Regions from separate parts of the Nonomuraea antimicrobica genome, predicted to be linked through region 1. Evidence: riboswitches for the same ligand, from Rfam matches in the RefSeq annotation. Region 1 holds a riboswitch; the other holds the start of a gene.
The links. A riboswitch is a leader RNA that binds a small molecule or an ion and turns the genes downstream of it on or off. The one in region 1 is predicted to bind glycine.
Positions count from the first base shown of each region.

Region 2: it holds a riboswitch for glycine, as region 1 does, so the genes downstream of both, gcvP (aminomethyl-transferring glycine dehydrogenase) here and gcvT (glycine cleavage system aminomethyltransferase GcvT) in region 1, are expected to answer to the same signal.

Region 1 covers NZ_BAAAZP010000103.1:60,356-67,848, reverse strand. Annotated here, with positions in the region: gene ABD844_RS29910 (DUF3618 domain-containing protein) at 1-256, shown strand, start outside; gene ABD844_RS29905 (amino acid deaminase/aldolase) at 306-1,499, opposite strand; gene ABD844_RS29900 (DUF6286 domain-containing protein) at 1,637-2,236, shown strand; gene ABD844_RS29895 (hypothetical protein) at 2,236-2,751, shown strand; gene ABD844_RS29890 (L-serine ammonia-lyase) at 2,732-4,108, opposite strand; gene gcvH (glycine cleavage system protein GcvH) at 4,167-4,556, opposite strand; gene gcvT (glycine cleavage system aminomethyltransferase GcvT) at 4,553-5,638, opposite strand; glycine riboswitch at 5,681-5,765, opposite strand; glycine riboswitch at 5,770-5,867, opposite strand; gene ABD844_RS29875 (gamma-glutamyl-gamma-aminobutyrate hydrolase family protein) at 5,950-6,645, opposite strand; gene ABD844_RS29870 (3-oxoacyl-ACP reductase) at 6,657-7,421, opposite strand; gene ABD844_RS29865 (aldehyde dehydrogenase family protein) at 7,450-7,493, opposite strand, start outside.
Region 2 covers NZ_BAAAZP010000144.1:37,167-44,659, forward strand. Annotated here, with positions in the region: gene ABD844_RS35765 (sugar phosphate nucleotidyltransferase) at 1-1,399, shown strand, start outside; gene ABD844_RS35770 (double zinc ribbon and FHA domain-containing protein) at 1,652-2,164, shown strand; gene ftsR (transcriptional regulator FtsR) at 2,188-2,814, shown strand; gene ABD844_RS35780 (bifunctional nuclease family protein) at 2,947-3,417, shown strand; gene ABD844_RS35785 (MerR family transcriptional regulator) at 3,565-4,185, shown strand; glycine riboswitch at 4,600-4,698, shown strand; gene gcvP (aminomethyl-transferring glycine dehydrogenase) at 4,881-7,493, shown strand, end outside.

The DNA of each region.
Region 1 (7,493 bases):
CATCGCCGACCGGGTGAGCCCCAAGCGGGTCGCCGAGCGTACGGTGGCCGACGTCAAGAGCAGGGCCGGGCACTTCGTGGCGTCCGTCGGCGACGCGCTGGGCGTCACGCCGCGGCCGGTCGAATACGCGGACGACCCCGATCGCCTGTGGGAGGAAGAGCGTCCGCCCGACCTTTCGCCGGTGCTGATCGGCATCGGCGCCGTGCTGGTCGTGGGGGCGGCCGTCGTGCTGTGGCGGCGCCGGCGTCGGCGCTGATCGCTCTCGGGGTCCGCCGCACCGCGTCATCGGGGTCCGCTGCACCGCTTCAGAGGAACGTGCGGCCCTCGCCCCGATAGGTCGGCACCGACTCCACCACCGTGTCGCCCTCGACGAGGTGCAGTTCGTCGAAGCGTTCGCACAGCTCACCCGCCTTGGCGTGCCTGAACCACACCCTGTCGCCGATCCGCAGGTCCCCGGCCGCCTGGCCGAGCAGCGGGGTCTGCACCTCGCCCGCGCCTTCGTCGGGCGCGTACCGCAGCCCGGCGGGCAGGTACGGCTGGGGCAGCCGGTTCGGCCCCGGCGTGCCGGAGGCCGGATAGCCGCCGCCGAGCACGGCCACCGCGTCCGGGCCGGGACGCCGCACCACCGGCAGCGCGAACAGGGCGGCAGGACGCCCCGTGAACCGCCGGTAGAAGTCGAACAACCGGGGGTGGAAGAAGCCCGACCCGGCGGCCACCTCGGTGATCGCCTTCTCGCGCACCGTGCGCTCGACCGAGCCGGTGCCGCCGCCGTTGACGAACTCCAGGTCGGCGACCTGGCGCACGGCGTTCACGACGCGTCCGCGCCGCAGGACGAGTTCCCTGGCCGAGCGGGTCTGCATGAGCCTGACGAGGCGGGCGTAGGCGGCGTTGCCGGGCGGGTCGTCGCCGAGCCCGGCGATCTGCGCCTCGTACGCCATCAGCCCCGCCAGCCGGAAGCCCGGGCGCGCGGCGATGTCGGCGGCCAGGTGGACGGCCTGCTCGGGCTCGCGTACGGGGGAGCGCAGCACGCCCGCCCTGAACCTGCCGCCGACGGCGAGGTAGGCGGCGTCGACCTCGATGCAGGTCCTGATCTCGGACCGGGAGCGCACCGCGGCGACGGCTGCCTCGACGAAGTCCAGGTGGGCGGCCGAGTCGACGGTCACGGTGATGTGCCTGGCGGCGTCGGCGTCCCCGGCCAGGGCGGCCAGCGCCCGCCGGTCGGCCGTGGGGTAGGCGACGAGGATGTCGGTGAAGCCGTGCGCGGCCAGCCAGAGCGCCTCCGGCAGGGTGAAGGCCATGATGCCCTGGAAACCGTCCATGGCCAGGATGCGTTCGAGGAGCGGGCGGCTGCGTACGGATTTGCTGGCCACCCTGATCGGCTTGCCCGCCGCCCGTCTCACCAGGTCGGCCGCGTTGGCCCGCATGGCCGCCAGGTCGAGGATCGCGAACGGTGGTTCGAGGCCCGCTGTCGCGCGGTCGTAGCGCAGGCGGTCATCCATAGGGGAAGCGTAACGACATATGGGGCAAATGAAGATGAGGCTTGTTCGTGTTACTCGGCGGCCCCGTAATGTTCGGGCAAACCGGCGGCGAGGGCGCGGTCCAGGCCAGGCCGGAACCATGTACGTCTGTCGTTGTGATGACCACGCTTCAGCAGATGCTGCCCGGTGCCGCCGTCACCCCGCGGCACACCGGACTGCGCAGGGCGAGCAGGGTGCTCAGGCCGGCGCGCACGGTGCCGGGGGCTCTGGTCGCGGTCACGCTGGCCGCCGGGCTGGGGGCGAGCACGGCCGAGGTGGTGTCGGGGCTGCTCGGCGCGCCGCTCGGCTGGGTCCCGGTGAACGAACTGGTCGACCTCGCGGGCAAGAGCACCTGGCCGCAGACCGCCACTCTCGCCCTGGCCATGGCGGGGGCGGGCACGTTGATGCTGTTGCTGGCGGTCGTGCCCGGCCGTACCACGCTGGTGCCGGTGGAGACGTCCGACCCGCTGATCGTCCTCGGCATCACCCGCTCGGGGCTGCGCCGTACCCTGCGCGCGGCGGCACAGCAGGTGGCAGGGGTGGACAAAGCCCGCGTACGGCTGCGCAGGCGCACCATCGAGGTCACGGTCATGACCAGCGCCGAGAGCTCCGGCCAGATGCTCAGGCAGGTCGGCACCGCCGTGGGCGACCGCCTGGCGGGCGTGGGCACCCTCGGCACGGGCGAGGTCGTGGTACGCCTGCGCAGGAGGGCCGTCTGATGCGCCAGTACACCGGCAACCGCGTCGGCCTGGCCGTCGTCGGGGGGACGCTGCTGGCTCTGGGGATCTACGCGTGGCTGCGCGGCCACGACCGCCTCTTCGGCCTGCCGCCGGGCGCCAAGGTGCTGCCCGCGCAGACCCACAGGACGCTGGCGGAGGACCCCTGGCCGCTGTGGATGCTGGCCCTGGGCCTGCTGCTCCTGGCCCTGGTGTCGCTGCGCTGGCTGCTGCTCTGCCTGGGCTGGGGACGCCGCGGCGCCCACAACGGCACGGGCACCGCGATGCTCTTCGTCGGCCTCAAGGGAGTGGACGGACTGGGCCGGGCGGGGGTGCGGGTCGGCGAGGACGGCCTGCGCATCGGCCTGACCTGCCCGGCGGCGGCCGACGTGGGCTCGGTGGTGAGCAAACTGGACCAGGACATCGTCGGCCGCATCCGCCGCGAGGTCCGCGACGACGAGTGCCCGGCCGTCGTCCGCCTGCACGTGCGGCGCCTGGTCAACACTCGATCACGTTGACGGCCAGGCCGCCGCGTGAGGTCTCCTTGTACTTGTCCAACATGTCCTGTCCGGTGATGCGCATCGTCTTGATGGCCTTGTCGAGGGCGACGAAGTGGCGGCCGTCGCCGCGCAGGGCGATGCGGGCGGCGGTGATGGCCTTGTTGGAGGCGACCGCGTTGCGCTCGATGCACGGGATCTGGACCAGGCCGCCGATCGGGTCGCAGGTCAGGCCCAGGTTGTGCTCGATGCCGATCTCGGCCGCGTTCTCCACCTGCTCCGGCGTGCCCCCGAGGACCTCCGTGAGGCCGGCCGAGGCCATCGAGCAGGCCGAGCCCACCTCGCCCTGACAGCCCACCTCCGCGCCCGAGATCGAGGCGTTCTCCTTGAACAGCACGCCGATCGCGCCGGCCGTCAGAAGGAAGCGGATGACGCCCTCGTCGTCGGCGTGGGGGATGAAACGGGTGTAGTAGGTCAGCACGGCCGGGATGATGCCGGCGGCGCCGTTGGTGGGGGCGGTGACGATGCGGCCACCGGCGGCGTTCTCCTCGTTGACCGCCAGCGCGAACAGCGTCACCCAGTCGATGGCCTGCAACGGGTCCTTCTCGGCCGGCTCCGACTGCAGGCGGCGGTGGAGCTGGTTGGCGCGGCGCTTGACCTTCAGGCCGCCGGGGAGCACGCCCTCCTTGGAGATGCCGCGGCGTACGCACTCGGACATGACCTGCCACAGGTGCAGCAGGCCCGCGCGGATCTCGGCCTCGGTGCGGCCGAACGCCCGCTCGTTCTCCAGCATCAGCGCGGAGATCGACAGACCGGTGTTCGAGCAGTGCTTGAGCAGCTCCTCGCCGGTGGTGAAGGGGTAGGGGAGAACGGTGTCGTCAGGCTTGATGCGGTCGGCGCCGGTGGCCTTCTCGTCCACGACGAAACCGCCGCCGACCGAGAAGTAGACCTTCTCCCGCAGGCGCTCGCCGGAGGCGTCGTAGGCGGTGAAGCGCATGCCGTTCGGGTGCTCGGGGAGCGAGATCTTGCGTTCGAAGACGAGGTGCTCGCCGACGACGAAGGGGATCTCGTGCGTGCCGTAGAGCTTGACGGTGCCCGACTCGCGCATGGCGGCGACGCGGGCGTCCACGGTGTCGACGTCCACCAGCTCGGGCTTCTCGCCGGACAGGCCGAGCAGCACGGCCTTGTCGCTGCCGTGGCCCTTGCCGGTCAGGCCGAGTGAGCCGTACAGGATGGCCTCGACGTGCGCCACCCGGTCGAGCAGGCCGTCGTGGTGCAGTCCGCGGGCGAACTTGTGCGCGGCGGCCATCGGGCCGCCCGTGTGGGAGCTGGACGGGCCGATGCCGATCTTGAAGAGGTCGAAGACGCTGATCGCCATTGATGGGCGCCTTTCAGGCAGGGCCGGGGCCCGGATCACGGGCCCCGGCGCAAAAGGGTCAGGAGCCGTCCGAGGTGAAGGCGGCGTACTCCTCGGGCGTGAGCAGGTCGCCGGGGTCGCCCTCCACGCGTACCCTGAACATCCAGCCGTCGCCGTACGGGTCGCTGTTGGCCAGGCTGGGATCGTCAACTACGGCCTGGTTGACCTCGACGACCTCGCCGCCGACGGGCGTGTAGATCTCACTCACCGACTTGGTGGACTCCACCTCGCCGACCGAGTCACCCGACTCGACGTTCGAGCCGACGTCGGGGAGCTGCACAAAGACGACGTCACCAAGGGATTCGGCGGCGAAGGCCGTGATGCCGATGGTCACGGTGACGCTGTCCTCGACACCGCGTACCCACTCGTGCTCCTTGGTGTAGCTCAGGTCGTCAGGGATGTTGCTCACTTGTTCCTCCTGTAAAAGGGCAGCTCGACCAGGTCCATAGGCTCTTGGCTGCCCCGGATGTCCACGGCCAGGCCTGATTCGGCGCCGGTGTCGACGTAGGCCATGGCAATGGGCTTCCCCAGGGTCTGGGAAGGCGCACCGCTGGTGACCTCGCCGACGACGACGCCGTCTTTGGTCACCGGGTAGCCGTGGCGCGGCACCCGGCGGCCCCGCGCGACCAGGCCGACGAGCCGGCGCCGTGGCCGGTCGTCCTTGACCGCCTCCAGCGCCGCCCTGCCGACGAAGTCGCCGGGCTTGTCGAATTTCACCACTCTGCCCAGCCCCGCGTCGAACGGGGTGAGCCGCGCGCTCAGCTCGTTGCCGTACAGCGGCATGCCGGCCTCCAGCCGGAGCGTGTCGCGGCTGGACAGGCCCGCCGGCTTGAGCCCGTACGGCTCGCCGGCCGCCACGAGCGCGTGCCAGAGCGGCACCGCGTCCTGGTTGGCGACGAACAGCTCGAACCCGTCCTCGCCGGTGTAGCCGGTGCGGGCGATGAGCGCCTGCCGTCCGTCCACCAGGCCGGGCAGGCCCGCGTAGTACTTGAGGCCGTCGAGGTCGGCGTCGGTGAGCGTGGCGAGGATCTCCTGGGCGCGGGGCCCCTGGACGGCGATCAGCGCGTACTGCTCGGAGCGGTCCTCGACCACCACGTCGTACGCCTTCGCGCGGTTCGTCAGCTCGGTCCCGACCTTCTCGTAGTTCGAGGCGTTCGCCACGACCATGTACTCGTCGTCCCCGAGCCGGTAGACGATGAGGTCGTCGAGCACCCCGCCCCGCTCGTCGACGATCATGGTGTAGCGGGCCCGCCCGGGAGCGAGTGCCGACAGGTGTCCGACCAGGGCGTAGTCGAGCGCCTCGCCGGCCTGCGGCCCGGTCAGGAAGATCTCGCCCATGTGGGAGAGGTCGAACAGCCCGGCCGCCTCGCGGACGGCCCTGTGCTCCGCGGACTCGCTGCCGTAGCGGAGCGGCATGAGCCATCCCGCGAAGTCGGTGAGCGTGGCGCCGAGGCTCTCGTGAACGTCGCGTAGCGGTGTCGGTCTGGACATTTGTCGCACCTCAGGACAGGAGTGGATGCCAGCATCCTCCCCCTCTGTCATCGGTGCCTGAGAGCTTCGCCCGACTTTTGCCGGACTTTCACCTTCGGCGAGGCCGCCAGGGACCTGCTTTCCAGAGACACCGTGGCCGTGCGGTCCTTTGCCTTGAGAGGTTCGCGGGGAGGGCTTGCTCCTTCAGGGGCCCTGACCGGCTGTCAGGGCTCTCTCCCGCACGGTTTCGCCGGTGATGTCCGCCAGCCTAGTGCCGTTACGGGGCTCTTGTCGCGTCGCGCGGCCGCTCGGTGGCTCCGTGCGCGGGACGGTCAGCAGGCCCTGACGAGAGCCTCGAACAGCGCGTGGTCCTCAGCCGCCTCCGGATGCCACTGCACCGCCATCGTGAACGGGCCGGGGGAGCCCGGCTCCACGGCCTCGATCGTGCCGTCGGCGGTGGTGGCCGTGACGGTCAGGCCGGGGGCGAGGCGGTCGACGGCCTGGTGGTGGTAGTGGGGCACGGTCACCGGGTCCGCGCCCAGCGCCTCGGCCAGGCGGGTGCCGGGGACGGGGACGATCGGCAGATCGCCGAATTGGCCGGGGCCCGGGCAGTGGCCGGTGTGCCCGACCACGTCGGGAAGGTGCTGGTGGAGGGTCCCGCCGAGGGCCACGTTGAGCACCTGGAGGCCGCGGCAGATGCCCAGGTAGGGCAGGCCGCCGTCGAGGGCCGTCGCGAGCAGCGAGAATTCGGCCTCATCGCGAAATTTGCGGATATAGCCGGTTTGCTCTTGTGGCTCCGCGCCGTACCTGGCCGGGTCGATGTCGCCGCCGCCGGCCAGGATGAGCCCGTCGAGACCCCGTACGACCGAGGCGGGCTCGCCCGCCGGAGGCAGCAGGACCGGCTGCCCGCCGGCCCGTACGACCTGCTCCACGTACGCGTACGGCAGCAGCGCGGCGGTCGTGTCCCGCCACACCGTGAACGTGGCGGACTCGACGTAACACGTGATGCCGATGACCGGACGCCGCATCGCGACCCCCTCTACAGCGGCGTGACGTAGGCGCCGGAGATGCCGCCGTCCACCAGGAACTCGCTGGCCGTGATGAACGAGGCGTCGTCGCTGGCCAGGAACGCCACCGCGGCCGCGATCTCCGACGCCTCGGCGAAGCGGCCCACCGGCACGTGCACCAGCCGCCGCTGCGCCCGCTCCGGGTCCTTGGCGAACAGTTCGCGCAGCAGCGGCGTGTTCACCGGTCCCGGGCACAGCGCGTTGACCCGGATGCCCTCCCTGGCGAACTGCACGCCCAGCTCCCGCGACATCGCCAGCACCCCGCCCTTGGAGGCGGTGTAGGAAATCTGCGAGGTCGCCGACCCCAGCACGGCCACGAAGGACGCGGTGTTGATGATCGAGCCCTTGCCCTGGCGGCGCATGTACGGGATCACGTGCTTGCAGCACAGGTAGACGCTGGTGAGGTTCACCTCCTGGACGCGGCGCCAGGCGTCGAGCCCGGTCTCCAGGATCGAGTCGTCGTCGGGCGGCGAGATGCCGGCGTTGTTGAAGGCGACGTCCACGCTGCCGTAGGTGTCGTGGGCCGTGCGGTACATGCGGACGACGTCGTCCTCGCTGGTCACGTCGGCGCGTACGAACAGGCCGCCGACCTCGTTCGCGGCCTTGACGCCCGCCTCCTCGTCGATGTCCGCGCAGACGACCTTGGCTCCCTCTTCCGCGAACCTGCGGGCCGTGGCCAGCCCGATCCCGCTGCCCGCGCCGGTGACGACCGCCACCCGATCCTGCAACCGCTGCATGTGCCTCACTCCGTGTCCGACTGGTCGTTCACTCCGTCGAAATGAAAACGTTCTTGGTCTCCGTGAACGCCG
Region 2 (7,493 bases), on a different contig from region 1:
GCGCGGCCTGTTCGGCCCCAGGGGCGTCAGCGGCCTGGTCAACGTCGAGATCACCGCCGAGCTGTGCGTCCGCCTGGCCGGCGCGTACGCCACCACCCTGCGCAAGGGCGAGTACGTCGTCACCTCCCGCGACTGCTCACTCGCCGCCAGGGCGCTCAAGCGGGCGGTCATCGGCGCGCTCACCGCGAGCGCCATCAACGTGCTCGACCTGGAGGCCGCGCCGCTGCCCGTCGCCCGCTTCCACACGGCCAGGGTGTCGGCCGCGGGCGGCCTCGCGCTGCGCACCACGCCCGGCGACCCGCAGAGCGTGGACATCGTCATCATGGACGACCGCGGCGCCGACCTGCCCCCGGCCGCCCAGCGCAAGCTGGAGCGGGTCTTCTCCCGCCAGGAGTTCCGCCGCGCGTTCCCCGGCGAGATCGCCGAACTGGCCTATCCCTCCAGGGCCGTGGAGGACTACACCCACGAGCTGCTGCGCACCGTCGGCGTGAACGGCGTCGGCGACATGAAGGTCGTCGTCGACTGCGCCGGGGGCACCTCCTCGCTGGTGCTGCCCTCCCTGCTCGGCCGCGTCGGCGTCGAGGTGCTCACCGTCAACGCCCGCCTCGACGACGTCTCGCCCACCGAGACGCTCGCCGAGCGCCGCCGCGGCCTGCAACGCCTGTCGGAGCTGGTCAGCTCCTCGCGGGCGGCGTTCGGCGTGCGCTTCGACCCGGTCGGCGAGCGCATCGCCCTGGTGAACGAGCGGGGCCGGCTCATCGACGACGAACGCGCCCTGCTGGTCGTGCTCGACCTGGTCGCCGCCGAGCGCAGGGGCGGCCGGGTGGCGCTGCCGGTCACCACGACCCGGGTCGCCGAGCAGGTCTGCCGCTTCCACGGCGTACAGGTGCAGTGGACACCCACCGCGCTCGACGCCCTCACCTCGGCCGCCGCCGGGCCCGACATGATCTTCGCGGGCGACGGGCGCGGCGGGTTCGTGGTGCCGGAGTTCAGCCACGCCATCGACGGCCTGGCGGCGTTCCTGCGCCTGCTGGGCCTGGTCGCCCGCACCCGGCTGTCGCTGAGCCAGATCGACGCCAGGATCCCCGAGATACGCCAGCTCCGCCGTACCGTGCCCACCCCGTGGGCGGCCAAGGGCGCCGTCATGCGCTCGGTCATCGAGGCGGCCGAGTCCGAGCCCGGCGAGCGCCGCGTCGACACCACCGACGGCGTCCGGGTGACCCGCGACGACGGGAGCTGGGTGCTGGTGCTGCCCGCCGCCGCCGAGCCCGTCACCGATCTGTGGGCCGAGGCCGCGGACCTGGACGCCGCCCAGTCCCTGCTCGAACGGTGGGCCCGCATCGTGGAACGGGCGGCGAAACGAGCCGTTCCCGGGCCGCGGACCGGCCCTGTCACATAGCGTGATCGGAAAGGGTTTGCCGATGATGTGCCCAGAGAGTGCCGCAAGATCGTAATGTAGAAACGCGCGGCGGCATGGACCACGGGGCGGGGGCGACGGTAACTTTGTCTGCGTCCGAACCACAGTGCAGCGCCCCGCCTTGACCTTTGCCGCTGATCAGCGTAAGTTGCGGCATTCGCAAACTTGAAAAAGCGAAGCGAGGCGCGCCCCTGAGCACCGTCGCGTCTTCGCGGTAGGAGGCCGAGCCGATCGATGCCGAGCGTCTACTGCACGCAGTGCGGGCACGCCAACCCCGAGGATGCCCGTTTCTGTTCCCGTTGTGGGTCACCGCTGACCAGGCCCGAGGTCTCCGGGGACACCACGTCGACGATCTCCGTCGCGGGAATCGAGGCGTACGAGGCTGAGACAGGCGACATGCTCCTGGCCGAGCGGGCGCTCGTCGAGCAACTGCCGCCGGGCACGGCATTGCTCACGGTGACCAGGGGCCCCAACCAGGGCAGTCGCTTCCGGCTCGACAAAGAGCTGACCACGACCGGGCGCCATCCCGAGAGTGACATCTTCCTCGACGACATCACGGTCTCCCGTCGGCACGTCGAGTTCTACCGCCACCGCGGCGGCCAGTTCTCGGTGCGCGACGTGGGCAGCCTCAACGGCACCTACGTCAACCGGGAGCGGATCGAGGAGGTTCCCCTGCACTCCGGAGACGAGGTGCAGATCGGCAAGTTCCGCCTCCTCTTCCTGATGCGCGGCCACGCCGGCGTATGACTTCTCAGGCGGCACGCTCGTACATGAGCATCGGGGAGGTGCTCGCCCTCCTGCAGGGCGAGTTCCCGGATGTGACGATCTCCAAGATCAGGTTCTTGGAGGGCGAAGGGCTGATCGAGCCCGAGCGCAGCCCCTCCGGCTACCGCAAGTTCACGCATCTGCACGTGGAGCAGCTCCGGTTCATCCTCACCGAGCAGCGCGACCACTACCTGCCGCTGCGGGTGATCAAGGACAAGATGGCGGAGAGCTTCGGCCTGCCGCGCGCCGTGCAGCAGGCCCAGGAGGTCAGGCTCAGCCGGGCCGAGCTGATCGAGGCCGCCGGGATCGACGACGAGACGCTCGGCGAGCTCGAAGACTACGGCCTGCTGGCCCCCGTGGCCAGACGTTACGACGAGGAGGCGCTCAAGGTGGCCCGCACCGTGGGCGCCCTGGCCCGCTTCGGCCTGCACGCCCGCCATCTGCGTGCGGTCAAGGCCGCCGCCGAGCGCGAGGCGGGGCTGGTCGAGCAGGCCGTCGCGCCCATTCTCAAACGGCGCGCCCCGGGGGCCATCGGCGAGGCCGACGAGGTCGCCAGAGAGCTGTCCACGCTCCTGCTCGACCTGCACGCATCCCTTGTGCGGACGGGTGTCCGATCGGTCCTGGGGCGCTGAGACCGTAGCGGGCTGGGAGGCGAGGGCGCATTCCAGGCCCGCTGGGTGTTACGTTGAAGTGCAGTAGCCAGTCAACAGAAGCGATGATCGAAGAGCTGTGCCGGGTGACCGGTCAGGAATACGGAGCAGCCCGTGTTGCAGATGGAGGTCGTGGGCGTTCGAGTAGAAATGCCCACAAATCAGCCGATCGTCTTGCTCAAGGAGGCTCACGGGGAGCGGTTCCTTCCTATATGGATTGGCATGACAGAGGCCACGGCCATCGCCCTGGCCCAGGCTGAGGAGCCGCCGCCGAGGCCGCTGACGCACGATCTCTTCCGAGACGTGCTGAGCGCGCTGGGTGTCGGCTTGCGCGCGGTCAACATCGTCGCCCTGCGCGACGGCATCTTCTTCGCCGATCTGGTGTTCTCCAACGGGGTCGAGGTGAGCGCGCGGCCGTCCGACTCGATCGCGCTCGCCCTGCGCACCGGGGCGCGCATCTTCGCCAGCGAAGAGGTCGTCCAGGAGGCCGGGGTGATCATCCCCGACGACCAGGAGGACGAGGTGGAGAAGTTCAGGGAGTTCCTTGACACGATCACTCCCGAAGACTTCGGCAGGGCGGGGTAGGTATTTCAGTGCATTTACGCTTCACGACGCGCCGAGCCGGATCGTTGACTGAGCATGGTCACGGTCCTACGGTGCAAGTGAAACCCGTGGTCGCCCTTTACGAACCCCCAGATCAGGCCGCGGGATGAGAGAAAGCCGGAGGTCCGCGTGGCGGTCAGCAGCGGCGAGGGAAAGACGGCCGGCCAGGAAGATCCGGTGCGGCGCGAGAGCGCGCGGCAGCGTGCCGGGGAGCAGGGTCTGCTCTTCGACGAGCAGCCAGCGGCGGTGCCGGACGACATCGGCTACCGCGGGCCGACGGCCTGTGCGGCGGCCGGCATCACCTACAGGCAGCTCGACTACTGGGCGCGCACGGGCCTGGTGGAGCCCACGATAAGAGCCGCCCACGGCTCCGGCTCCCAGCGGCTCTACAGCTTCCGCGACATCCTGGTGCTCAAGGTCGTCAAGCGGCTGCTCGACACCGGGGTGTCCCTGCAGCAGATCCGTACGGCCGTCCAGCACCTGCGTGACCGCGGGGTCGCCGACCTCGCGCAGATCACGCTCATGAGCGACGGCGTCAGCGTCTACGAGTGCACCTCGGCCGACGAGGTGATCGACCTGCTCCAGGGCGGCCAGGGCGTGTTCGGCATCGCGCTCGGGCGGGTCTGGCGCGAGGTCGAGGGCTCCCTCGCGGAGCTGCCGGGGGAACGCGCGGCGGTCGAGGACACCGTCCCGGCCGACCATCCCGCTGACGAGCTCGCCCGTCGCCGCCGCGCCCGGCGCATCGGCTAGGCGCCTCCGACCCTCTTCGACGGCCCCTCCCGCGCCTGGACGGGGCCTCGCGCCCGGGGCGCCGCCGCCCCCGTAGGCGCCTTCCGCACCGGCGCCGAGCGCCTCACCGGCCTCCATGCCACGTCACATGGCACAGCCCGGCCGTACAGGGCACAGCCCGGCCACACCTGGCGCAGCCCGGCCACCGCGAAACTCCCGCCACCCCGGCCGCACCCGCCACACCGCGCTCCCATGACCCACGGCTCTTGAGGGCCCGCCCGAGGCGGGCCGCGTCCGTCGCTCCGGAGCGCCTGACGGGTTTCGTGCCCGTGACCTCCGCCTCACGGCAAAGACTTTGCGACGTGCGGAAGGGGGCATGCGGTGCGGTGAGCGGCAATCGCGGCTTACCGTAGTAATCTAGGACAGCAAGGCTGACGACCCCGTGCGGGAGAGTCCCCGGGCCCCCAGGGCGCCGGGGCGCCGAAGGAGCAACCCTCCCCGGAATCTCTCAGGCATCTGTACCGCTCGGGCGAGGCAACTCTGGAAAGCAGGCGCGCCCGCCAGGCGTGCCTCACCGACGGTGCAAGCCCTACCGCGGGGTGAAGCTCTCAGGTCGCGGCACCGTGCACATCGCGGGCCCGCGCTGACAGAGGGGGAGATCCGGCACTCGCCCGCGCCCTGGCGCCGGTCTCCATAAGCCTCGGGAGGCACACCCCATGACCGATCTGTCAGCTCCGCCGTTCTCGTCCAGGCACATCGGGCCGTCGGAGTCCGAGCAGCAGCGCATGCTCGAGGCCGTCGGCTTCGAATCCGTCGCGGACCTGGTGGCGGTGGCCGTGCCCGAGGCCATCAGGGCCAAGGACCGGCTCCGGCTGCCCGCCGCGATCGGCGAGGCCGAGGCCATCGCCGAGCTGCGCGCGCTGGCCGGGCGCAACCGGGTGCTCACCTCCATGATCGGCCTGGGCTATCACGACACCGTGACGCCCGCCGTCATCCGGCGCAACCTGCTGGAGAACCCGGGCTGGTACACCGCCTACACCCCGTACCAGCCGGAGATCTCGCAGGGCCGCCTCGAGGCGCTGCTGAACTTCCAGACCGTCGTCTCCGACCTGACCGGCCTGCCCGTGGCGGGCGCGTCCCTGCTGGACGAGGGCACGGCCGCGGCCGAGGCCATGACGCTGGCCCACCGGGCCGGCCGGTCGAAGAGCGACGTGTTCGTGGTGGACGCCGACGCGCTGCCCCAGACCAAGGCCGTGCTCGCCACCAGGGCCGAGCCGCTCGGCATCCGGCTCGTGGAGCACTCGCTCGACGGGGACCTGCCCGAGTGCTTCGGCCTGCTCGTGCAGTACCCGGGCGCGTCCGGGCGGCTGCGCGACTTCCGCGCCGTGGCCGCTGCCGCCCATGAGGCCGGGGCGCTCGTCGTGGCCGCCGCCGACCTGCTGGCCCTGACGCTGGTGGCCGCCCCCGGCGAGCTGGGCGCCGACATCGCGATCGGGTCCTCGCAGCGGTTCGGGGTGCCCTTCGGGTACGGCGGGCCGCACGCGGCGTTCATGTCCGTGCGGGAGGGGCTGCAGCGCCAGCTCCCCGGCCGCCTGGTGGGCGTGTCGGTGGACGCCGACGGCGACCCCGCCTACCGCCTGGCCCTGCAGACCCGCGAGCAGCACATCCGCCGCGAGAAGGCCACCAGCAACATCTGTACCGCGCAGGTCCTGCTGGCCGTCATCGCCAGCATGTACGCCGTCTACCACGGCCCCGACGGCCTGCGCCGCATCGCCCACCGCGTGCACCGCCACGCCACCGCCCTGGCCGAAGGGCTGCGCGGCGCGGGCGTGGAGGTCGTGCACGGCGAGTTCTTCGACACCGTGCTGGCCCGCGTGCCCGGCCGGGCCGCCGAGGTCGTCGCCGCCGCCGTCGAGCGGGGCGTCAACCTGTGGCAGGTGGACGCCGACCACGTCTCCGTCGCCTGCGACGAGAAGACCGGCGCCGCCGAGGTGGCCAAGGTGTGGGCCGCCTTCGGGGTGATCGGCGGCGGCGAGGTCGACGCGGGGAACGCCCCCGACGCGCTGCCCGGCACGCTGCGGCGCGAGAGCGCGTACCTGACCCACCCGGTCTTCCACAGCCACCGCTCCGAGACCGCGATGCTGCGTTACCTGCGCAAACTGCAGGACAAGGACATCGCGCTCGACCGTTCGATGATCCCGCTCGGCTCCTGCACGATGAAGCTGAACGCGACCACCGAGATGGAGCCGATCACCTGGCCCGAGTTCGCGGCCATCCACCCGTACGCGCCGGCCGACCAGGCCGAGGGCTACCGCGACCTGATCGGCACGCTGGAGAGCTGGCTGGCCGAGGTGACCGGCTACGATGCCGTCTCCATCCAGCCGAACGCGGGCTCGCAGGGCGAGTTCGCCGGGCTGCTGGCCATCCGCGCCTACCACCGCGCCAACGGCGACGAGGGACGCGACGTGTGCCTCATCCCGTCCTCCGCCCACGGCACGAACGCCGCCAGCGCCGTCATGGCCGGCATGCGCGTCGTGGTCGTGGCCTGCGACGACGACGGCAACGTGGACCTGGCCGACCTCGACGCCAAGATCGACAAGCACCGTGCCGCGCTGGCCGCGATCATGGTGACGTACCCGTCCACGCACGGCGTGTACGAGGAGAGCATCACCGAGGTGTGCGCCAAGGTGCACGAGGCCGGCGGCCAGGTGTACGTGGACGGCGCCAACCTCAACGCGCTGGTCGGCCTGGCCAGGCCGGGCGACTTCGGGGCCGACGTGTCCCACCTCAACCTGCACAAGACCTTCTGCATCCCGCACGGCGGCGGCGGCCCCGGCGTCGGGCCCGTCGCGGTCCGCGGCCACCTGGCCGCCTACCTGCCCGGCCACCCCCTGCACGACGACGCGCCGGTCGGCCCCGTCTCCGCGGCCCCGTACGGGTCGGCGGGCATCCTGCCGATCTCGTGGGCGTACGTCAGGATGATGGGCGCGGAGGGGCTCAAGGCCGCCACCGAGCAGGCCATCCTGTCGGCGAACTACCTGGCCAGGCGGCTGTCCCCGCACTACCCGGTGCTCTACACCGGCCGCGGCGGCCTGGTCGCGCACGAGTGCATCGTCGATCTGCGCCAGATCACCAAGGAGACCGGCGTCACCGTGGACGACGTGGCCAAGCGGCTCATCGACTACGGCTTCCACGCGCCGACCATGTCCTTCCCCGTGGCCGGGACGCTGATGATCGAGCCGACCGAGAGCGAGGACCTCACCGAGCTGGACCGGTTCGTGGACGCGATGGTCGCCATCCGCGGCGAGATCGCCAAGGTGGCCTCCGGC